DNA from 3 places in the Lysinibacillus sp. SGAir0095 genome. Region 2 is predicted to be linked to each of the others. Evidence: riboswitches for the same ligand, from Rfam matches in the RefSeq annotation. Region 2 holds a riboswitch; each other region holds the start of a gene.

What was found. A riboswitch is a leader RNA that binds a small molecule or an ion and turns the genes downstream of it on or off. The one in region 2 is predicted to bind lysine.
Region 1: it holds a riboswitch for lysine, as region 2 does, so the genes downstream of both, C1N55_RS13730 (aspartate kinase) here and C1N55_RS09580 (transporter substrate-binding domain-containing protein) in region 2, are expected to answer to the same signal.
Region 3: it holds a riboswitch for lysine, as region 2 does, so the genes downstream of both, dapA (4-hydroxy-tetrahydrodipicolinate synthase) here and C1N55_RS09580 (transporter substrate-binding domain-containing protein) in region 2, are expected to answer to the same signal.

Annotation. Positions count from the first base shown of each region.
Region 1 covers NZ_CP028083.1:2,766,744-2,774,664, forward strand. The annotation lists gene sdhA (succinate dehydrogenase flavoprotein subunit) at 1-371, opposite strand, end outside; gene C1N55_RS13720 (succinate dehydrogenase cytochrome b558 subunit) at 430-1,044, opposite strand; gene C1N55_RS13725 (YslB family protein) at 1,317-1,733, shown strand; gene C1N55_RS13730 (aspartate kinase) at 1,801-3,021, opposite strand; lysine riboswitch at 3,177-3,362, opposite strand; gene uvrC (excinuclease ABC subunit UvrC) at 3,391-5,181, opposite strand; gene trxA (thioredoxin) at 5,536-5,850, opposite strand; gene C1N55_RS13745 (electron transfer flavoprotein subunit alpha/FixB family protein) at 6,098-7,075, opposite strand; gene C1N55_RS13750 (electron transfer flavoprotein subunit beta/FixA family protein) at 7,197-7,921, opposite strand, start outside.
Region 2 covers NZ_CP028083.1:1,953,972-1,961,892, reverse strand. The annotation lists gene C1N55_RS09610 (DUF1033 family protein) at 68-358, opposite strand; gene C1N55_RS09605 (5-bromo-4-chloroindolyl phosphate hydrolysis family protein) at 673-1,320, shown strand; gene C1N55_RS09600 (toxic anion resistance protein) at 1,320-2,429, shown strand; gene C1N55_RS09595 (DUF6501 family protein) at 2,655-2,852, opposite strand; gene C1N55_RS09590 (amino acid ABC transporter ATP-binding protein) at 3,280-4,017, opposite strand; gene C1N55_RS09585 (amino acid ABC transporter permease) at 4,038-4,769, opposite strand; gene C1N55_RS09580 (transporter substrate-binding domain-containing protein) at 4,891-5,742, opposite strand; lysine riboswitch at 5,845-6,031, opposite strand; gene odhB (2-oxoglutarate dehydrogenase complex dihydrolipoyllysine-residue succinyltransferase) at 6,206-7,471, opposite strand; gene C1N55_RS09570 (2-oxoglutarate dehydrogenase E1 component) at 7,578-7,921, opposite strand, start outside.
Region 3 covers NZ_CP028083.1:3,539,085-3,547,005, reverse strand. The annotation lists gene C1N55_RS17530 (tartrate dehydrogenase) at 1-970, opposite strand, end outside; gene C1N55_RS17525 (hypothetical protein) at 1,217-1,462, shown strand; gene C1N55_RS17520 (PepSY domain-containing protein) at 1,511-2,107, opposite strand; gene C1N55_RS17515 (2-hydroxyacid dehydrogenase) at 2,301-3,308, shown strand; gene C1N55_RS20630 (hypothetical protein) at 3,414-3,551, opposite strand; gene C1N55_RS17510 (aminotransferase-like domain-containing protein) at 3,696-4,889, shown strand; gene dapA (4-hydroxy-tetrahydrodipicolinate synthase) at 5,073-5,957, opposite strand; lysine riboswitch at 6,154-6,334, opposite strand; gene C1N55_RS17500 (alpha/beta-type small acid-soluble spore protein) at 6,682-6,888, shown strand; gene C1N55_RS17495 (bifunctional 2',3'-cyclic-nucleotide 2'-phosphodiesterase/3'-nucleotidase) at 7,100-7,921, shown strand, end outside.

The sequences.
Region 1 (7,921 bases), 810 kb from region 2:
GTACGGTGCATTAATGTACCGCCGAAACGACGGAAGTCAATTAGACCTTCTGGAGTACGGTTGAACATAACACCCATACGGTCGAATAAGTGGATGATACCAGGAGCAGCATCACACATTGCTTTTACAGGTGGTTGGTTTGCTAAGAAATCCCCACCATATACAGTATCATCAAAGTGGATCCATGGAGAATCCCCTTCACCTTTTGTATTTACAGCTCCATTAATTCCGCCTTGTGCACATACGGAGTGTGAACGTTTTACGGGAACTAATGAGAATAATTCAACTTCAGCGCCTTCTTCGGCAGCTTTCATCGTAGCCATTAAACCGGCTAAACCGCCACCTACGACGATGATTTTGCTTTTCGCCATGATTACTCTTCACTCCTCTTAATTTGCTATAACCTGTTCGGATGTACTACTATTGTAATTATACGAATGCTAGAATTGCAGCCACACCAACGATACTTAATAGAACGAAGAAGATCATTGTTACATAAGTTGCAATTTTTTGAGAGCTTGCAGATTGTGTAATACCCCAGCTCACTAGGAATGACCATAAGCCGTTTGCTAAGTGGAATGTTGCAGATAAGATACCTACAATATAGAATACTAACATTGCTGGATTGCTAACGATTTCTGCCATCATGTCAAATTCAACTTCTGCACCAAGTGCTTTTTGAATACGCGTTTGGAAGATGTGCCAAGCAATGAAAATTACAAGGAATACTCCTGTAAAACGTTGTAATACGAACATCCAGTTACGGAATGTGCCGAAGCGTTTTACGTTTGGTGTAGCAGTGAAAGCAATATACAGACCATATAAACCATGGAATAAAATTGGTATGTAAATTACGATCCATTCAACAATTAACAATAGCCAATGTGGAACCAGTTCCATCATTCCAGTTGAATTGTTATAAGCTTCTTCACCACCAGTAGCAGTGAAGTTCAGTGATAAGTGGAACACTAAGAACAGACCTACAGGAATTACTCCTAATAGTGAATGTAAGCGTCTCCAGTAAAACTCATGATTTTTTGACAAGACTATTACCCCCCTCAGTACTTTTAAATACGCATGACAATATCGACACCATTTTGTAAAGGATCCATCATTGACTGTGTATTTCATAATGGTACAATATTATGACATGTTCATTGTACTCTCAAGTGGTACAAGCGTCAAGGTAGCTTCCCATTTTTTATACAAGCTTTTAAATAATAATTATTCTATTTTATAGCAATATTTTCTAGTTATCGATTTTTTTTTGTTAATTTAGGCTAAAAAGAGAAAAATAAGAAAGAGGTATTTTTAAAATGACATCAATGGAGAACAAAACGATTCCAGTATTTGGTTATGATATTTTGCGCGACTACTTACTCCCAACGATTCTTGGAAAACATGAAAAAGATGTGCTTTACTGGGCTGGTAAGGACCTAGCAAGAAAGTTTCCATGTACCGATATTCAACTGATTATCTCCTTTTTCCAGGATGCAGGCTGGGGCAATTTAACTTTAACAGAGGAAGAAAAGGATGGCTATAATTTTCAACTTACAAATGATGTCGACTTATTAAAAATAACAGAACGCTCTTTTCGTATTGAAGCAGGATTTATCGCAGAGCAAATACAATCCATTAATGGCTACTTAACCGAATGCTATGATGAAAAACATGAAAAACAACAGCAAATTACCTTTATAGTTAAATGGGATAAGAAAGAAAAAATCGTATAAAACGAAATAGATAAATTAGCCAACTCCTGTAAGAGTGATTTCTTTACAAGAATTGGCTTATCTTTTTTTAAGCTATTACTTCCATAAGATTGAATTCATCATGCAGGACATTTGCAGCTCGCACCATTTCATCTTGTGGAACGACTACTGACACTTTTATTTCAGAAGTACTCACCATTTTAACGAGAATTTTTTCGTTCCTTAACCGGTCAAACATACGTGCAGCTACACCCGGATTGGAAACCATGCCTGCACCAACGATTGATACTTTTGCTAACCCAACTTCAAAATCTGCAAAACTAAAACCGAGAACTGTTTTATTCTTTTCTAATACCTTGATTGCTTCTGCAAAATCTTCTTTTGCAATGGAAAAAGAAACGGTTGGCTTCACACCATCAATTACTGCCTGCACAATAATATCTACATCAATTTTGTGTTCAGCAAGAGTAGTAAAAATATCAGCAAGGGATGATTGTTCATACGAATCGTAACCAACAGTTAATCGAATTATGTCTGCTTCATATGCTACACCACGAACAATTAAATTTCTCTCCATGTCAACCTCTCCCTTTATCATTGTACCTTCTATATTTTCAGTACTTGAACGTACAACTATTGGTATTTCAACAATTTTTGCTAACTCCACCGCTCGTGGGTGAATATAGGATGCTCCAAGATTCGCAAGCTCCAACATCTCATCATAGGTTATTTGTTTTAACTTTCTCGCCTGTTTTACAACACGAGGATCAGCAGTATAAATTCCGTCTTGGACCGTTAAGATTTCAACATGCTCAGCATTAATTGCAGCACCAATAGCAACAGCTGTAGTTTCTGGTCCTCCCTCGCCCATTTCTAATATATTTCGGTTTTTATCTACTCCTTGTGAGCCTGCAACAATTACGATTTCGTCATTGCTTAAATGCTCGATTATATGCTCATGACTGATACCTGCTATCAAAACATTTTGATTTGACTTAGCTACTTCTATTCCTGCTTGCCAACCATTTAAAGAAATCGCTTTTACACCTTTTTTTATAAGGGAGATGGCTAGTAAATTACTTGCCACTTGAGTATTTAAACTGTTTAATGCATGTTGTTCTCTTTCGGAAGAATTGTCAGATAAGATCTGTGAAAATTGCAGTAACCTATCTTCTAAATTTTCCAAAGGCGGGACAACTGCAACGATATTATTCCCTAAGTTTTTTTGTTCTATTAATCTATCTGCAATTTTCTCAATTTTTTCTGGTGTTGCTACTGTACTGTCTATCTTCACTACAATGTTTGGCATAGACAACTCTCCTTTTTAAATGCTTACGTTAAACTAAACATTTTTTCAATTCAGAAAACTCTTCTTGAAGTTTGGCTTTCTTATTTACTTCAATAAAAAAGACAGCTTTTCACAAAGTGTGAAAACTGTCTCAGAACATACCGATGCTGCGGAAGTAAAGAGATAGCCCTCCAGAACCCTACATTTGATTCTGACAATCTTACATTTTTTCAATGCAAGACCAGCAAATAAATCGAGACAATGGATTTATCACTTCGGCAAGTTACCCTTTCAACATCTATCAACGGCATTGTCTATCCTCCAGAAAGTCTACTATTGCAGCTTGCACCTCTATCTTATTAAACTATTTTTATTAACATTATCATACAATTATTCCGTTGACAACGTATCTTTGTGGAAGTGATTATAGATAGCTGTAGCTGTTGCACTCGGGATATTGGCGGCCATCAACTCTTCAACAGAGGATTCCTTAATCTTCTTAATGGAACCAAAATGCTTTAAAAGCTGTTGCTTACGTTTCGGTCCAACCCCTTCAATTTTATCTAATACGGACTGGATTGCATGTGTTTGATGCTGCTGACGTAAAAATGTAATCGCAAATCGATGGACTTCATCCTGAATTCTTTGCAGTAAGTAAAAGCCATCGCTCGTTCTTTTCATTTCGACTGGAACCGGAGGATCCCCATATAATAATTGGGACGTATTATGCTTATCATCCTTTGCTAACCCAGCAATCGGAATGAATAACCCAAGTTCGTCCTCAATAACCTCCCTCGCTACTTCCATTTGTCCTTTCCCACCATCAATGATGATTAAATCCGGTAATGGCAAATCATCCTTTAAAACTCTTGTATATCTCCGACGAATAACTTCTTGCATTGCTGCATAATCATCATGCTTTGCCGTTTCTCGTAGTTTATATTTACGATATTCTTTTTTTGCCGGTTTCCCATCTATAAAAACAACCATAGCGGATACAGCATCTGTTCCATGCATATGACTGTTGTCAAATGCCTCGATTCTTAGTGGTGGAGCGATTTCCATGGCATCTCCTAGCTCCTCACATGCCCCAACCGTACGTTCTTCCTGGCGCTCGATTAGCTGGAATTTTTCTCGGATTGCAATTTGTGCATTTTTCATAGCCAAGTCGACAAGTTCCCTTTTAGAACCGCGCTTTGGAATGATTACTTTAACGTCTAGGTACTTTTCCAAAAGCCCTTTTTCAATTTGTGATGGAATGAAAATTTCTTTAGGTTTAATATGTTCTGGAATATCATAGAACCGTCCGACAAATGTAAGAAACTCTTCTTCAGAATCTCGATAAATTGGGAAAACGGATACATCTCGTTCAATTAATTTTCCTTGCCGTACAAAAAAGACTTGAACACACATCCAACCTTTTTCAACAGCATAACCGAAAACATCTCGGTTCGATAAATCTCCTGTAACCATCTTTTGTTTTTGCATCACTGTTTCAATATGAGCAATTTGATCTCGGAACTCTTTTGCTCGTTCAAATTCCAGGTTCTCGGCAGCCATCAACATTTTCTTTTCGATCTCCAGTTTTACATCCTCAAAGCCGCCATTTAAAAACTTCGAAATCTCTTCAATCATCTCATCATACACTTTGGGTTCTATGTCTTTTACACAAGGAGCCAAACATTGGCCGAGATGGTAGTACAAGCAAACTCGATCAGGAAGTCGCAGACATTTCCTTAATGGATATAATCGATCGAGGAGTTTACGTGTTTCATTTGCTGCAAAAGCATTTGGATATGGCCCAAAATACTTAGCCTTATCTTTTTTTACTTTTCTAGTCGTTAAGATACGCGGATATTTTTCATTTGTAATTTTTATATATGGATAGGTTTTATCGTCCTTTAGCATGATGTTATATTTTGGATCATGCTTCTTGATTAGATTTAACTCTAAAATTAACGCTTCTAGGTCACTTGAAGTGACAATATATTCAAAATCTTCTATCTCGCTTACTAATCTTTGTGTTTTTCCATCATGTGAACCTGTAAAGTAAGAGCGAACTCTATTCTTTAGTACCTTTGCCTTACCGACATAAATAATGGTTCCCTGACGATCTTTCATTAAATAACAGCCAGGTTCTTCTGGTAAAATGGCTAATTTATTTTGAATTGAATCATTCATCTATCTCACCCTTACGAGCTTTTTTCTATATTATATAGGATTTAAAGAGATTTAAGCGATCGAAAACTAGTTTTTCAACTCATTTACAATCCCAATATACAACTATTTTTTGCTTAATCTAGAAAACGCAGCCTACGATGTAAGCTGCGTACAATTTACGGAAGATTTAGAAGTTTAAATCTTTGTGAGCCAGCCTTTTAATAAAGCACAGAGACAAGACGCAGAACAAACTCCATTTAGACTTGAACGCTTAATGTGTTAGAGAGCTCAGCGCTTTAGACCATGAAAGTTAAGCAATTTACCATACTCTAAATAAAAAATATCCCAAAAGTATGTAACTTTTGGGACAATCTCTTATTGGTTTTCGTTAATGAACTCGATTAAAGCTTCTTTAGGTTGGAAACCAACTGTTTTCGCTTTAAGTTCACCATCTTTGAATAGTAGTAATGTAGGAATTGACATTACTTGGTATTCGGCAGCAGTTGCTTGGTTGTTGTCTACATCTAATTTTGCGATTTTAACTTGTTCGCCGATTTCTGCATCGATTTCTTCTAATACAGGAGCGATCATTTTACATGGTCCACACCAAGTAGCCCAAAAATCTACTAGTACAACGCCTGATGCGATTTCTTCCGAAAAGTTTTGATCTGTTACATGAACAATTGCCATTTTATAGCCTCCTTAAATCTAACATCTGAATGTAGTATATCACGATAGAAATAATTGAGATAGTAAAGTGAACTGGAATTGCCCCATTAAATTTACAATTCTTTTATAATCTTAATGATTAAATAGAAGGATATTGACATCTAAAAGGGACAAGCTAAAATCTGAAATGATCAAGTTTCGTTTTAATTTTTCAAAATCTCAAAAAAACCTTACCACTATTTTGGCAAGGTTTTAAGGGTTTTATCCATTAAGAATTAACTTTTAGTGCTTTAAATTCTTCAATAAGCATTGGAATTACTTCAAATAAATCGCCAACAATTCCGTAGTCTGCTACTTTGAAGATATTAGCTTCTGGATCTTTGTTGATTGCTACGATTACTTTAGAATTCGACATTCCAGCTAAGTGTTGGATTGCTCCAGAAATTCCTGCTGCAATATAAAGGTCAGGAGTAACAACTTTACCTGTTTGACCGATTTGTAGTGAGTAATCACAGTAATCGGCGTCACATGCACCACGAGATGCACCAACCGCTCCACCAAGGAGGTTGGCAAGTTCTTTTAATGGCTCAAAACCTTCTGCTGATTTCACGCCACGTCCACCTGCAACTACTACTTTTGCTTCAGATAAATCTACTCCAGTTGATGCTTTACGTACTACCTCTTTAATGATTGTACGTAAATTTTGAACATCTACCGAAATTGATTCAACATCACCAGTAAGGCTTGCGTTTTTCTCTAAAGGCTTAATGTTATTTGGTCTTATTGACACAAATACAACACCTTCTTTAATCTTTACTTTTTCAAAAGCTTTACCAGAATAAATTGGGCGAATGAAAACTGCATCATCTCCAGATCCTTCGATTTCAGTTACATCTGAAATTAAGCCGGACTTTAAGCGTGAAGCTAACTTTGGAGATAAATCCTTTCCTAAAGAAGTATGGCCAAATACGATACCTTCTGGTTTTTCTTGCTCATATACTGCTAAAAATGCTTGGCTATAGCCATCTGATGTATATGATTTTAAATGTGGGTGTTCCACTGTTACAACTCTGTCTGCACCATAAGCAATTAACTCACTTGCAAGCTGTGTAACACTATCACCAAGTAATACCCCTACTACCTCTCCACCATCAGCAATTTGTTTTGCTGCAGCGACTGCTTCAAATGAAACGTTACGTAAACCACCATCACGAACTTCGCCTAATACTAATACTTTGTTTGCCATTTGAAAATCCCTCCGTTACCGTCTTTGTTTACGACTAAGAACGTATATAACTTTCTTAGCGCATAAGTCCAACTGTAGCTAATCGCTTTAGATCGTCACGAATAGCCGAGCTTTCTAATCTTTAGATTACTTTTGCCTCTGAATGAAGTAAGTTAACAAGTTCCTTCACTTGCTGTGAAAGTTCTCCTTCTAATACACGACCAGCTGCTTTTTGAGGTGGTAGATAGATGTCAACAATTTCAATTTTCACTTCTACATCATCCTCATCAAGATCTAAATCATCTAGCTCAAGCTCTGCAAGCGGTTTCTTCTTCGCTTTCATAATCCCTGGCAGTGATGGATATCGCGGTTCATTTAACCCTTGTTGAGCTGTCACTAATAACGGTAAAGAAGTTTCGATAATCTCTGAATCCCCTTCAATATCACGAACAATCTTTACATCAGTGCCATCAATTTCTAAGTCAGTAATTGTTGTTACGTAGTTAATACCTAGTAAATCTGCAACACGCGGCCCAACTTGACCAGTACCACCATCGATTGCTACGTTACCAGCTAAAATTAAATCTACCTCTTTATCTTTTAAATATTCTGCTAGAATTTGTGCAGCAGAATATTGATCTAATTCATCTAAGTCATCTTCTGTATTAATAAGAACTGCTTCGTCAGCACCCATTGCTAAAGCTGTTCTTAGCTGCTTCTCAGCATCTTCTCCACCGATTGTTACAACTGTTACTTTTCCACCCTTTGCATCACGAACTTGAATTGCTTCCTCAATTGCATATTCGTCATAAGGATTGATGATATATTCAGCACCATCATCTTGAATTTTGCCATTTGCAATAACAA
Region 2 (7,921 bases):
TGACATTTTGTCAAATGCATTATTCAACTTTTTTAAAATTTTCACTTATTTCTGTTAATTGAACTATTTACTCATTATCCTTTATCAATTTAGCGACAATTATTCCATGATAAATTTGGATATCATCTTCACATGCTTCACAATACTCTTGCTCTTCATCCGTCCAAAAGGCATAGTACTTCTCTTCTTTAGATGCTTCGTGTTCATACTTTTGACGAAATTCCTTTAATGTCTCTTGAAGCATTTGTTCTAAATCCCCTTCAGATTCAAATTGTGAAGTCGCTACAATATTTGATTCCCATCCATCAAACATCCACCAAGGTTCATAATCAGCTTTCATATAAATGATTTGGTACACTCTACTTCCGATCCTTTCCTTCTTCTAATATGCATTTTAATGGAAATGCTATGAATTTGTCTATTTTAAGACCTTGCGCGATCATTATTAACCACTACTCAACACATTTCTATAAATTCTTACACATTATATATTGAGAAAAAAGTTATACAATAAATAATTTCAAGCTATCTTAAAGGCTTGTATTTTTGTATAGATTTATTTAAAGTGAACCTATAGATAATTAAATATTTCTCACATAAAATCGGGAACTATTGAAACTTTTTCTTCCGCTCTTTCGTAATAACAAGTATAGAAATAAAGGAGGTACAATTATGCTCGGTGCTGCAAATTTCTTTACACGACATGCACTCAATTTTTTAATTGGTTTTACAGTGTTTATATTAACGGTTGTTAATTTCGATCTTGGATATATTTTCGTACCGGTAGTATCAATTGCTGCCTATTTGATAAGCAATATAGCGATGAAAGCTTTCCAGAAATCGAAGAGAAGTAAAGAGCTAGGTCTATCTCGCTCTGAATATAAACATATTGAAAATCAAATTAAACAAGCGAAAGGACATATTAATTCCCTATCACAGCAATATATTCGTGTTCGTTCAGTTCGTTCTTTTAAATTGTTAAATGAGATGATGAAATTATCAAAAAGATTAGTTCACATTGTTCAGAATAACCCGCAAAAGTTTTATTCTGTAGAAGATTTCTTCTATTCACATTTACCATCAGCTGTACAATTAACACAAACCTATACAATGTTAAGTCAAACTCAAGTCAAGGACACAGAAATTCACCTGGCACTTGAAGATACACGTAAAACATTGAAAGGGCTTCATGTTACAATGGAGAATGATTTGAAATGTGCAATTGAATCTGATTTGGAAAGTCTTAGAATTGAACTAGATTTTGTAAAACTTGAAAACGCTAAAAAACTTCAACAAATCGATCTTCGAGGTGGAAAATAATGTCAAATAAAAAGAGTCCCAATCATCCATTTGAAGAGTTTTCAAATAATGAGGGCTCTTTTTTACATCCTTTTGCAAATAATCACTATACAATAGAAACCCCTGTCTACTCTACCCTTAGTGAGGAAAAGCAGTCCCATGCATTATTGTTGGCGAGCAAACTAGATGTTTCACAATACGAAAATATTCTACATTTTGGCTCAGAAATTCAGCATTCTTTAAAAAACTTTACCCATAATATGCTGATTCGAGTACAACGTAATGATACATCGCCTATTCGTGAAATTTTGCATAAGCTAATGGAGCATTTAAGTAAGATCAACCCAGATGATTTAATCGAAAAAGAAAAAGGTTTCCTGCAAAAACTCTTCACTCGTTCAACATCATCAATCCAGGAGCAGATGACCCAGTATAATCGATTAAGCAAACAGATTGATCGATTAGGGATTCAGCTACAGCATTCTCAAAAAGGCTTACTTTCCGATTTGAAAATGCTAAACGAGTTATATCAATTGAACGAAGAATATTACCATAATTTAAATACCTATATTGCAGCTGCAGAAATGAAGAAAAAGGATATAATTGCAAAGCAGTTACCAAAATTAGAACAATCATTAGATTCTTCAAATAATCCTTTAGATAAACAACGACTTAATGATTTGCAAACTTCCATTGAATGGCTGGATAAACGTCTCTATGACTTACAAATATCAAGAGAGATAGCAATTCAAACTGCACCACAAATACGAATGATTCAGCAAACAAACCAAATGCTAGTAGAGAAAATTCAAAGTTCCGTCATGACGACAATTCCATTATGGCAAACCCAAATTTCAATGCTGATTAATATGAATAATCAAAGAAGAGCGAATCAAACAACTCGTCGTCTAATGGAAACTTCTGAGCAGATGTTGCACAAGAATGCAAAAATGCTTGAAACTACAGCAAAAGATACTAGTAAAAAGAAGGCCTTATCTCATCACGAAATCGACCTATTTAAGCAAACCCAATTAGAACTAATCAATTCAATCGAAGAAACGCTCCGTGTACAGGCCATAAGTAACGAACAACAAGCCTCAATTGAAGCTACAATCATTGAAAGAGCATAAGTTAAGCTGTATCTAGATAGGTTATTAAACAAACAAGTGTCCTTCATCTCGATTTGTGAAGGACACTTGTTTTTGTAAGTTTATTATATATTTGGCTTTCATGTTGTAAATGAAGACTATTTTATCTTAGATATGGCCATTTTTGATTTCTATGCAGATGAGCTTCACAAATCGATAAAAAAACACCATAGTCCGCTACCTGAACTATGGTGAATAAAACTTTCATCATTCAAAATAATCTTTGTAGTAGCCACCAACATTACCCGTATTATCAATTACAAAGATGAATTCTTCTGTTTCATTTTTCACTTCATATTCTTTGCCCACAGTTAATACATTAGAAACTAAATATTTCTCCGCATTTGTGTGTGTACATTTTACTTTTCGAATAGTCGGTGCATCTGTCCATTTTAAGTTTAACATCATCTTAACCTCACTTTAAATCTTCTATACATATGGTTCTATTTTAGACTTTATTGCATCGCATTTCCACCTATTTGTGGATTGATTTATAACTTTATTGTAGAAAAATGCTTTAAATGATACATTATTCTAGAGGTGATCTATTTGTACTTTGGTGGTTTTGGTGGCATTCCGATGTGGTTTTTTATCATTGCCATTGTTTTTGCTATTATTTTTATTATCATATCTGAGTGGAATTCTAGAAGTTAATTCTTTCGTAATTTTTATTTTTATTTTTCCTTATACTCAATTGGCTAGACAACTATTTTCATTCTAGCCCCATCTTTAGTAAACAAGTAATTGATTACTATTTATGTAAATTTAATCGATATAGTTTAAACAAAAAAAGATAAATTCTTGAGAATCTTCAGGAATTTATCTTTTTCATTTATTGCTTTAATGTTCTTTTTAGGAATTCTTTTGTTCTTTCTTGTTTTGGGTTTACCAGAACTTGCTCAGGTGAGCCTTCCTCTACGATAACCCCTTTATCCATAAATACCACACGGTCTGATACTTCACGCGCGAATTCCATTTCATGTGTTACAATCAACATAGTATGTCCTTCATCTGCTAATTGACGCATTACTTTTAGTACTTCCCCAACCATTTCTGGATCAAGTGCTGACGTTGGTTCGTCAAATAACATTACCTCTGGATCCATTGCAAGTGCGCGTGCAATAGCAACCCGTTGCTTTTGGCCACCTGAGAGCTGACGAGGCTTCGCATTCACATATTGATCCATGCCCACAATTTTTAAATACTTAAGTGCATTTTCTTTTGCTTCTTCCTTCGAACGCTTTAGAACCTTTTGTTGACCTACGATACAATTTTTTAATACGTTGTGGTTATTAAATAAATTGAATTGTTGGAAAACCATTCCTAAATGGGTACGATATTTTCTTATATCGTGTTTATCATTTAAAATGTTGTCACCTTTATAAATTATTTCACCGCCACTTGGTGTTTCAAGTAGATTGATACAACGTAATAACGTTGATTTTCCTGAACCCGAAGAACCAATCAAGCATACAACCTCACCTTTGTTTACAGTGAAGTTTACATCTCTTAAAACTTCATGGCTGCCAAATGATTTATTTAGATGTTTTATATCAATTACTTTTTCCATCATTCTATCTCCTTACGCCATTAAAGAATCTGTTCTTCTCTTTTTAGTTGCACTTGATACGCATCTTGACCATCCATTCTTTTTTCGACAACACGCAAAATACGTGAAGCGATAAAAGTCATAATCAGGTATATAAGACAAGTAATTACATAGGATTCTGCAAATCGGAAATTTGCTCCCGCAATTGATTTCGTTGTAAAGAATAATTCTGTTACACTAATTACACTTAACACAGCGGAGTCTTTAATATTCATAATTAATTGATTTCCTGTTGCAGGTAAAATATTACGGAACACTTGCGGTAAAATAACATGAATCATTGTTTGGAAGTGTCCCATTCCGATAGCTGATGCTGCTTCGTATTGTCCTTTATCGATCGAAACGATGCCACCTCGAACATATTCAGCCATATAAGCTCCAGTATTCAAACCCACAACAACAATCGCTGCCACAAATCGATCCATCTCGAAGCCATAGGCAGCAAAACCATAGAAAACGACCATCGCTTGTACAATCATTGGTGTACCACGGAAGATTTCAACATAAACCGTTAATATGAAATTAAAAATCTTTAAAATTAAAGATTTAATAGATTTCTTGCGTTGAGGAATCGTGTGCATTACACCAATAAATAATCCGATAAGAGCACCAATAATTGTACTAATAATTGCAATTAGTAACGTCATATATGCGCCATTTAAATAACTTGGCCAATTCTCTTTTAATATTGAGAGTATAATATCTAAACTCATAAATATCCTCCTAAATAATTTGGAAACGAACTCCTGCTAATCTTTTAACCTTTTCATAGATATGTAAGTATAAGAAAGTGAGAAACTGGCCACTGAAATTGTGACCAGTAATTCACCCTTATTAATGAGCTGCAGGTTGGTTTGCAATTGCTTGATCCATAATTTGTTGACGTTCTTCTTCAGAAATTGCAGTTAATGTTTCGTTAATTACATCAATATTTTCATCGCCTTTTACAAGACCGATTGCAACTGATGTATCAGCTTCTTCTGTTTTAAACCCTTCTTCTAATTCCACGTATGTGAAATTTTCATTTGCAGTAGATGCTGAAATCGCTTCTGGTCTTTCTGCTACATATCCATCAATGACACCAGATTCTAGAGCAACACGCATATGAGAGAAGCTTTCCATTGCCACTTCTTTCTTAACATCTGGAATTTGATCAATTACTGCATAATTTGTTGTATTTAATTGTGAAGTAATTTTTGCACCTGCGAAATCAGCTAGTGTATTAGCTTCCGCATATTCTCCACCAGTTTTCGTCACGATAACAAATTGACTTGTATAATAATTCTCAGAGAAATCAATAACCTCTTTACGCTCATCAGTTGGACTCATACCGGCAATAATTGCATCAATCACACCTGATTGTAATGCTGGAAGTAAGCCTTCCCATTCAGTTTTTACGATTACCAATTCTTTACCAAGAGCTTCTGCTACACGTTTAGCGATTTCTACATCATATCCGCCAGCATACTCTTGTGAACCTTCAATTTTCACCGCACCATTTGAATCATCGTTTTGAGTCCAGTTAAACGGAGCATATCCTGCTTCTAAACCTACCTTAAAAACATCGCTGTCTTTCGAATTTGAAGTTGATGATGTTGTTGAAGACCCTTCTTCAGCAGTTCCACAAGCTGCCAGTACCATTAAAGCCAGCACAGCAGTCATTAAGATTTTTAGTGTTTTCGACATTTCTCTCTCTCCTTCTTTAATTTTTTGAGCCAATTTATGCAAAAAGCGACCTAAGATGAACTTAGGTCGCTAAAATTTAGCCCAAATCCTCTAACGTTCCCTACCTGAGATAGCTCACCTCAGATGGTTGGGATTTCCACCTGAGACAGTCCTGCAATTATTCACTGCAGACCCAGCATGATGTAGAGAGCCTACATTCACACTTCGGCGACATTTCCTCATTTTTCATATCCTGGTTTTGCTCTAAACTCCATGAAAAACTATTAAATATCGCGCCTCTACCTCACTTGTAACGTGAGGTTTTAATATTAATTTACTAATTGAATATTACTATACTAAAAATCTCATGTCAATATTCATTTTTCTGAAAAGTAGACACTTATCTATTCTTTTATCTAGAATTTTATTACAAATTTAAAAATACCTAGCGAAAATTAATCCGCTAGGTAGATTTTAAACAAAATTATGAATTTAATAGTAAATCTTCAGGATTTTCGATTAATTCTTTAACCGTTTTTAAGAATCCAACTGAATCTTTTCCATCGATAATACGGTGGTCATACGATAAAGCAACGTACATCATTGGACGAATTTCAACTTCACCATTAATTGCAACAGGACGTTGAACGATTGAATGCATTCCTAAAATACCAGCTTGCGTACCATTCATAATAGGAGTAGACATTAATGATCCGAATACACCACCGTTAGTGATAGTGAATGAACCACCAGCCATGTCATTTAATCCTAATTTTTTGTCGCGAGCTTTTTTCGCTAATTCCGCAATATCTTTTTCGATTTCAGCAAAATTCTTAGCATTTGCGTCACGAACAACTGGTACTACTAAGCCTTCTTCCGTAGATACCGCAACACCGATATCGAAGAAATTGTTTAAGTGAATTTCATCTCCACTGATTTGTGCATTCACGTATGGATATTTTTTTAGTGCTGCGACAACAGCTTTTGTAAAGAAGGACATGAAGCCTAATTTAATGTCGTTTGCTTTCACAAACTCTTCTTGTTTGCGTTTACGTAATGCCATGATGTTTGTCATGTCAATTTCGTTGAAAGTAGTTAACATTGCAGTAGATTGTTTAACTTCAAGTAAACGTTTTGCAATTGTTTGACGACGACGTGACATTTTTTCAATCGTAACACGGTCAGTTTCTGCTGCTGGAGCAAATACAACTGGACCATTTGATGTTGTAATTGAAGCTACTGGTGCTTGTGTTTGTGCAACTGGAGCTGTTCCGTGAGCCGCTACATCTTGTACACGTACGCGTCCTTGTGGATCAACTGGTGAAATTGCGCTTAAATCAATACCTTTTTCGCGAGCTAACTTACGAGCTGCTGGTGATGCAACTACGCGCTCATTAGAAGTTTCTTCAACAACTGGAGTTGCAGGTGCTGGTGCTGGTGCAGCTGCCGGTGCGCTTTCAGCTTTAGGTGCTTCTTGTGGTGCAGCTGCTGCTGCTGGCGCTGGCGCTGCTCCTTCTCCAGCTTCAACTACAGCGATTACTTGACCTACAAGAACTGTATCGCCTTCTTCAGCTAAAACTTGAGTTAGAACTCCAGCTTCCTCTGAAATAATCTCAGCATTTACTTTATCTGTTTCTAATTCAACGATGAATTCGCCTTTTTCAATGCGATCTCCAACTTTTTTCACCCATTGTGCAATAGTACCTTCTGTAATTGATTCTGCTAGTTCAGGGACTTTAATTTCAGCCACTTTAAATATCCTCCTTTAAATAGCATGTGTACCTAAAAAGGTACAACATGGTATCGCTACTACTATCTTAGTGTAGCTACTTTAGTCAGTAAATTAAAATTGTAAATTATTTCGCAAGAGCCTCATCAATAACTTTTGCTTGTGCAATTTTATGTGAATCCATATCTCCTTCAGAAGTTGAAGACATTTCTGGACGTCCAACATATTTTACCTTTTTACCGTCTGCCAGGTCTAGTAAATATTCTAATGCATATTTCCAAGGTCCTTGGTTTTTAGGTTCTTCTTGCACCCATACGATTTCTTTCGCGTTAGGGTACTTCGCAATGATATCAGCAATTTTTTGTGATGGGAATGGGTAGAGCTGTTCTACACGAACGATATGAAGGTTATCATATCCTTTTCCATCTTGTACACGATCTGCTAAATCAATTGTCACTTTACCTGAAGCAA
Region 3 (7,921 bases), 1.6 Mb from region 2:
CCAATGTTTTTTCTATAGCATTCAATATGCGAGTTCCAGCTTCATGGTGGCCCAGGAAATCGAGCATCATTTTACCAGTCCAAATTTGACCGATTGGGTTGGCGATCCCTTTTCCTGCAATATCAGGTGCTGAACCGTGCACAGGTTCAAACATAGAAGGATATTCACGTTCTATATTTAGGTTTCCAGCTGGGGCAATACCGATACTGCCCATAATTGCGCCACCTAAATCTGTTAAAATATCACCGAACAAATTAGAAGCAACAATAACATCAAATGCTTCGGGTTTCATTACAAAAAATGCAGCTAAAGCATCAATGTGATTTACTGAACTATCTATCTCAGGATAATCTTCTTTCACTTCATTAAACACTTGATCCCAAAATGGCATCGAGTATGTAAGACCGTTTGATTTTGTTGCACTAGTTACATGCTTGCGAGAGTTTTTCGCAAGTACAAATGCGTAACGCATTGCTCGTTCTGTACCTTTGCGTGTGAAAACTGCATTTTGAATTGCGATTTCATCTGCTCCGCTGTGCATTCGGCCACCACTATCTGAATACTCGCCTTCTGAATTTTCACGTACCACTGTAATATCAAAATTTTGAGGAGATTTTAAAGGAGATTCCAGTCCAGCTAAAAGCTTAGCAGGTCGAACGTTGATAGACTGCTTTAATCCTCGACGTATTTTGATCAGTAAACCCCATAGTGAGATGTGATCAGGGACAAGCTCGGGCATCCCGACAGCACCTAGAAAAATTTGGTCGAATTGTTTTAGTGTTTCAAGCCCGTCTTCAGGCATCATTTCGCCATGCTCGAGGTAGTAATCGCAGCCCCAGGGAAAGTATGTCCATTCAAATTGGAAGCTTCCATCAAGATTTGCAACTTTATCTAACACTTCTATTGCTGCTGGAACTACTTCTTTTCCTATGCCGTCGCCTGCTATAACTGCAATTTTATATGTTTGCAATAACAACACCCCTTTAAGTTTTATATTTCTCCTAAAATATAGCATAAATAGAAAATCGTAAAAAGTAAGTATGAGATTGAAATGCCAAGTAAACAAAAAAGCAAGAATCCCAAATAAAGGGGATGTTGCTTAGATAAAACTATAAATTCTTAATGAAAGTATTTCACCTAGTTGAATTTGATAAAGGGATGTTTAGTATTCATGAAGTTTCCTTACAATGATACTAACAATGAAGGAGTGATAGTGATGGCAATGTGTCCTTTATGTAACTCCCTGAAAGTATTACAAGTCGATTGTCCAATATGTAATAATCGTCTAGAAGATTCAGGGAAGGTATCGGATTATTTAGATCCATATAGTCATTATAATGATGAGGAAACAGCGAAGATGGGGGACGGTTATCCCAATACGGCAAAAGATCAAATTTGTCCCCATTTAATGGTTTGCAAAAATTGCGGACATGACGAAGTAAGATTTATAAAAGAAGAATAGAGGCTCGGTTCTATAATTGTTAGAACCGAGCCTCTTTATAAATTAAAACTACCCACCGATTTCTACGTGCAGAATTTCACCTGTCTCAGCATTTACCTCAACTTCTACTTCAGATCTTCCCTTTTCAAAATTTACAGTATAGCTTTGAATTCCATTGTCTGCCTCTAAAGACCAACTTTCAGGTATCAGTTCATTTGTTTCAGGGACAGATGAAGCGAATTCAATTGCAGCAGAAGGTTCTATAATTTTTGAAAAGTCTAAAGTACCTTCGCGATCAACCTCTGTTTCAGTTTCTTCTTTTAAGACTTCTTTTGTTTCAGCATCAATCGTCATTTCGTATTCAGTAGATGCTTCTTGTCCAGTTACATCATATTCATACTTCCCAAAACTTGTATCTAGATCAACAGAATGAATCTTTGCCTCCGGATGAGATTCTTGGAAAATTGCTACCGCATCTTGAAGTGATACAGTAACCTCAGTAATATTTGTTGATATTTCACTAGTTGTCTGTTCGACATTGCCTGAACCTACATTGACTTCTGTTGATGGGGTTGTAGTGGCTGTATTTTTTGTTGATTCGTCTGTATTGTTACATGCTGCTAATAACAATAGTGTACTTCCTGAAATTAATAATTTTTTAAACATAACTATATCTCCTTATGTGTATGGTTTTATTATTATCTTTACCTGGTTTATAGCAAAACATAAACATTAAAAAATACTGAGAGTCAAATTAAAAATTGATTAGCCATCTACAAAAGATAAAGAGAAAGTTATAAAATGGAACAATAAGAAAATTCATAAAATTTAAAATCAAAAGTTGGGAATGGGTGACACGATGAAAGTATTGGTTATAGGAAATGAAAATCGATATAAAAAATATATGCCTGACGTTGAAATAATAAAGGAAGCCGATATAACGTTCTGTACTATTGGTACAAGTGAAGAAGAGTTAATTAGGCAGGGAAAGACAGCTCAAGTATTGTTAGTTGATGCGATTGCACCAGTAAGTAAAAACTTAATAGAGAATTTACCAAACTTGCAGCTTATCCATTCGGAAGGGGTGGGATATAACGCGATTGATATTCATACTGCGAAAGAGCGTGGTATTTATGTTTGCAATAATAAAGGAGTAAATGCCGGTGCGGTTGCCGAACAGACGATTTTACTAATGCTAGGGTTATTAAGGAAGGTTGCAACTGGTGATATGAGTGTGCGTGAAGGCAATCAGTTAAAAACAAAGGAAAAGGCAATGATTGAAGGAATAACTGAACTCGCAGATTGTAAAATAGGGTTAATCGGGTTTGGAGATATCGCAAAAGCAACGGCAAAACGACTCAATCCATTCGAATGTGAAATCTACTATTATAGTAGAACACGTCTTCCAAAGGAAATAGAAGACGAGTTCCGTGTGACATATATGGAATTGCATGAACTAGCGACTACTTGCGATATTATTAGTATTCATGTGCCAGTAACCGAAGAGACAACAGGAATGATCAATCAAGAGTTTTTAAAGAAGATGAAGAGGACAGCTTATCTTGTTAACACTGCTCGTGGAGAGATTGTGGATAATGAAGCAGTAAGACAAGCATTAATCGACGGTGAAATTCAAGGAGCTGGCTTTGATACGGTTTATCCAGAACCTACCACAAAGGACAACATTTTAGTTAATCTTCCTGATGAGGCGGCAGACAAAGTATTATTTTCACCTCATATAGGTGGAATTACATCTAGTACTTTTTTTAGAGCACATGAAAATATATGGTCGAATGTTGAAGCTGTTATGAATGATCAGAGACCAAACTATGTTGTAAATGGTGTCTTGAAAATTCGAAGAGGTTAAACAAATTTATGTGAAGAAAAGAAGAGGAGAGAATTATTCAACAAAAAGAAAGGACTCTTCCACAAAAGAGACCTTAAGATAATGTTATTTTCTATATAGATTAAATTATTTTTTCTTTGTTTTTTGTTGAGCATTCTTTTGAGCAACAGCTGCATTTACATCTTGCTCTACTGCGATTTCTTCACGATTATTTACTTTCTTATCTTTTTTTCCTTTTTTCAATGGTTTGTTCCGCTTTGCCATAGGAATCACCTCCGCCACTAGTCTGTACTAATTAGCAAAAGAATAGACGTGATGTATTTGAATTATTGCAGTATTAAGCGAAGAGGATTCGGGCACTGTTTTTCAAGTGCAATAGTATCAAATAATTTTAGAAGGAGAGATAACATGTACAAATACGCAAATCGTATGGAGGAAGTATCATCCAGTGCTGTGCGTGAAATTTTTAAAGCGATGGCTGATCCTGAAATGATTTCATTTGGTGGAGGGAGTCCTGCAAATGAGTCCTTCCCAATCGATGAAATTAAAAGAATTACAGATAAAGTGCTATCTGATAAAGGGCACCAAATTCTTCAATATGGAATCACAGAAGGATGGAAACCTTTAAAAGAAGCTTACTTAAAGCATATAGCACATCCAAAAGGGATAAAAGGATCAACTGAAAACGTGATTGTGACAACTGGGGCTTCTCAAGGAATACACTTATTGGCAGATGCTTTTCTAGAACCAGGAGACGTAGTATTAGTAGAATCCCCTACATTTTTAGGGGTGTTCTCCACGTTCAATAAGTACTTTGTAAAATCTGTTCCTGTGGCGATGGATGAGCATGGGTTAATCATGGAAGACTTAGAAGCGAAGATAAAAGAGTATAACCCCAAAATGATTTATACAATTCCTACGTTCCAAAACCCTACTGGACGTACTTTACCATTGAATCGTCGTCAAAAAGTTGCAGAGTTGGCGTCGGAGTACAATGTGATCGTTTTAGAAGATGATCCTTATTGTGATTTAAGATATTCTGGAGATACCTTACCATCAATCAAAACATTTGATAAAACGGGGCATGTTGTATTATTAAATAGTTTTGCCAAAATCATATCTCCTGGGTTACGTGTCGGTACAGTATTAGCTGAAGAGGAAATTATTCAAAAGTTAACTGTAGCAAAACAAGGTTCGGATACTCATACTGCTAATTTAACACAAGCCATTTGTGCAGAATTTCTAGAACAAGGATTATTGCCGGACCATTTGAAAAAAATTAATGAGCTTTATGCTGGAAAATTACATACAATGATTACTAGCATTGAAGAGTATTTCCCTGAAGGTACAAAGTTTACGAAGCCGGAAGGGGGGCTTTTTATTTGGGTCGAACTCCCAGGAGAACCAGATGTACTTGCTTTATTTGAAAGAGCAACAACAGATTACAAAGTTGCTTTTGTTCCAGGAATCCATTTTTGTAAAAATTCAGAGGATGGTATCAAACATTTACGCTTAAATTTCTCCTCGAGCACCCCTGAAAAAATTGAGGAAGGAATAAAAAAGCTAGGGGAATTATTTAAGAACGATTTAGAGGAAAGATAAGTAAAAATGTATCTAAATTAAAGGACTAGTAATCCTAATTATAGAGACAGGTGGAATAATTACATCATTATTCCACCTGATTTTTTATATACTCAAATTTAATGAAAGGTACCCCTAGATCCAAAGTAATTATAACCAAAAAGAAAAACAGGACCATGAATGATCCTGTTCAAAATGAATTGATTAGATTCTTGCTTCTTCTAAAGTATTCAAAACTGCCTGTAATGAAGCTAATTCTTCAGCAGTTAATGGAACCATTGGTAGACGTACACCGCCAACAGGAATTCCATTAGAATTTAAAGCCGCTTTTACAGATGTTGGATTTGGTGTTGCAAATAATGCTTTCATGATAGGTAACAGCTTACGATGATCTTTTGCAGCACCAGCTAAGTTGCCGCTTTGGAATTTACGAATCATCTCCTGCATTTCCTTACCAATGATATGTGCTGCAACAGAAATAACGCCAGTTCCGCCGATTGATAAGGTAGGTAATGTCAAGCCGTCATCACCACTATATAATGAAAAGCGTTCTGGTGTTTTTTCTATAATTTCAGCCATAGCATCGAGATTTCCACTTGCTTCTTTAATCGCAACGATATTGTGAATAGCTGAGAGGCGAATTACCGTTTCAACAGATAAATTTACAACACTTCGACCAGGGATATTATAAAGAATAATAGGTAAATTAGTGCTTTCTGCAATAGCTTTAAAATGCTGGTACATTCCTTCTTGTGAAGGCTTGTTATAATATGGCGTTACAAGCATGATCCCATCAACACCCGCATTTTCTGCTTGTTTTGTTAATATAATCGAATCTCTTGTGTTGTAAGTGCCTGTACCTGCGATTACTGGAACGCGACCGTCTACAACTTTTACAGTAAATCTAAATAAATCAAGTTTTTCTTGTTCACTTAAAGTTGGGGATTCTCCAGTAGTACCGGAAACCACAAGTCCATCAGTTCCATTGGCGATTAAATAATTAATTAAGTTATGAGTAGCATTCCAATCGATTTCACCAAACGCATCAAATGGTGTCACCATAGCAGTTAAAATTTTTCCGAAATTCATTACTTCTCCACATCCTTTTATTTTTTTAGCAGAAAAGAAGGATAAAGCTTCTTTTCTCCTTTCGGACCAGCTAAGGTTTTCGTCTCGATAACCTATAGCCTCTAAGAAAATAGAGGGAGAAGGGCGTTATGTTAAGTAAACGCAAAAAAGCAACAACGAGGGATCGTTGCTACGTAGAAATAAAATTCATTTCCTTGCGTAAGATAGCCCTCCATATAGAAACCTATATGACAGTTCTGCATTTGTTCAACAACAGAACCAGCTCATGAGATTATGAGTTTCTCAAAAGCTTCGGCAAATTCCCCTTTCCACAATCGTCTTTGGATCTCATAATCCTCTTACTGTGTACTAATGGTTTTTGCTCCTCTATCCTTACTTCAAAAGTTCTTGAAATAAGTGATTATTTAATTAACTAAAATAATACCTTTTTCTAAATTTAAATGCAACAACTTTTGTGTAATTTTTTAGAATTTTTAGCCTATACTACTACCCGATTCCAAAAATTCAATAGATAATATCAATAATAAACAATATTATTAACAAAATATGTATACGATATGTACAAAACTTTTTCTTTCTTAACACAATATTGTTTTTGTAGTGTAAAAAATGTTAACTTGCTTAGAAATTTTAATATAAGGGAAAATGATACTGTACAGGAATGTATAACAACGTATGAAAACCACCTCTTTGACCATTCTAAACTCACAAGGAGGTGAGAGAAATGGCTTCTGAAAGAAGTTCAAATAAATTGCTCTTCCCAGGTGCTCAAGCTGCAATGGACCAAATGAAATATGAAATTGCACAAGAGTTTGGAGTAAACCTTGGACCGGAAGATGCAGCACGCGCCAATGGTTCTGTTGGTGGCGAAATTACGAAACGCCTTGTTCAAATGGCCGAAGCACAATTAAAAGGACGCTCAGGTCAATAATTTTAAATAACTACTAGTGACTAAGGGCTGATACAAAAAATCATTTTTTGTGTCAGCCTTTAAAATTGTACATAATCATTGTGGAGATTATATCATATATTACTAAAATGTTATCTTTTTTCAAAAAAATAGAAAAATTGCTATATTTATATTTTGTTTTTTGATAAAATTCTATTGATTTAGAATATTATTAATAGGAGATGAGTTTTTAATGTGGAAGAAAGTTTCCGCCTCTGCTTTAGCTTTGTCACTTGCAGTCACTGGATTTGCAAATGTTAATGAAGCAGACGCTGCAAAAGTTGATCAAGTAACAAGAGGAGAGTACGTAAAAGCTGTACTTGATTCAATGGGTGTTGAGTTAGGCTCAGGAAAGACAGTTAAATTTAATGATGTCCCTGCATCACTAAAACCTTATGTTGAAAAAGCAATTGAACTAAAACTCATCGATGGTAAAACAGCAAAAAGATTTGCGCCAAATGCCAACATCACACGTGAAGAGGCGGTTGTTGGCCTTGCGAACGTTATTGAAGATAACAAAACTTATTCAGAAGATATCCTAAAAAAATATAAAGATATCAATTCGGCCAAGAAAGAGAATCTTGACGAGTTGGCAAAAGCAATTTCATTGGGCTTTTTAAGTGGCTATACTGACCAAACTTTAAAGCTTAAAAATGTTTTAGCTGACACTCACTTGGATTTAATCTTAAAACGCTTCTTAAAGGAATATAAAACAACGGTATCTTTACGTATTTTAGGAACATCGGATATTCATACAAACATTATGAATTATGACTACTATAAAGATACAGAGTCTAATAGCTTAGGGCTTGTAAAAGTAGCAACATTAATTAAGAATGCACGTGAAGAAAATAGCAATACATTATTATTTGATAATGGTGATGCAATTCAAGGTACTCCACTAGGTTCGTATAAACAAGCTGTAGATGTACTGGAGGATGGAGAAGATCATCCTTCTGTTGCAGCAATGGAGTATTTAGATTATGATGCGGCAACACTGGGTAACCATGAATTT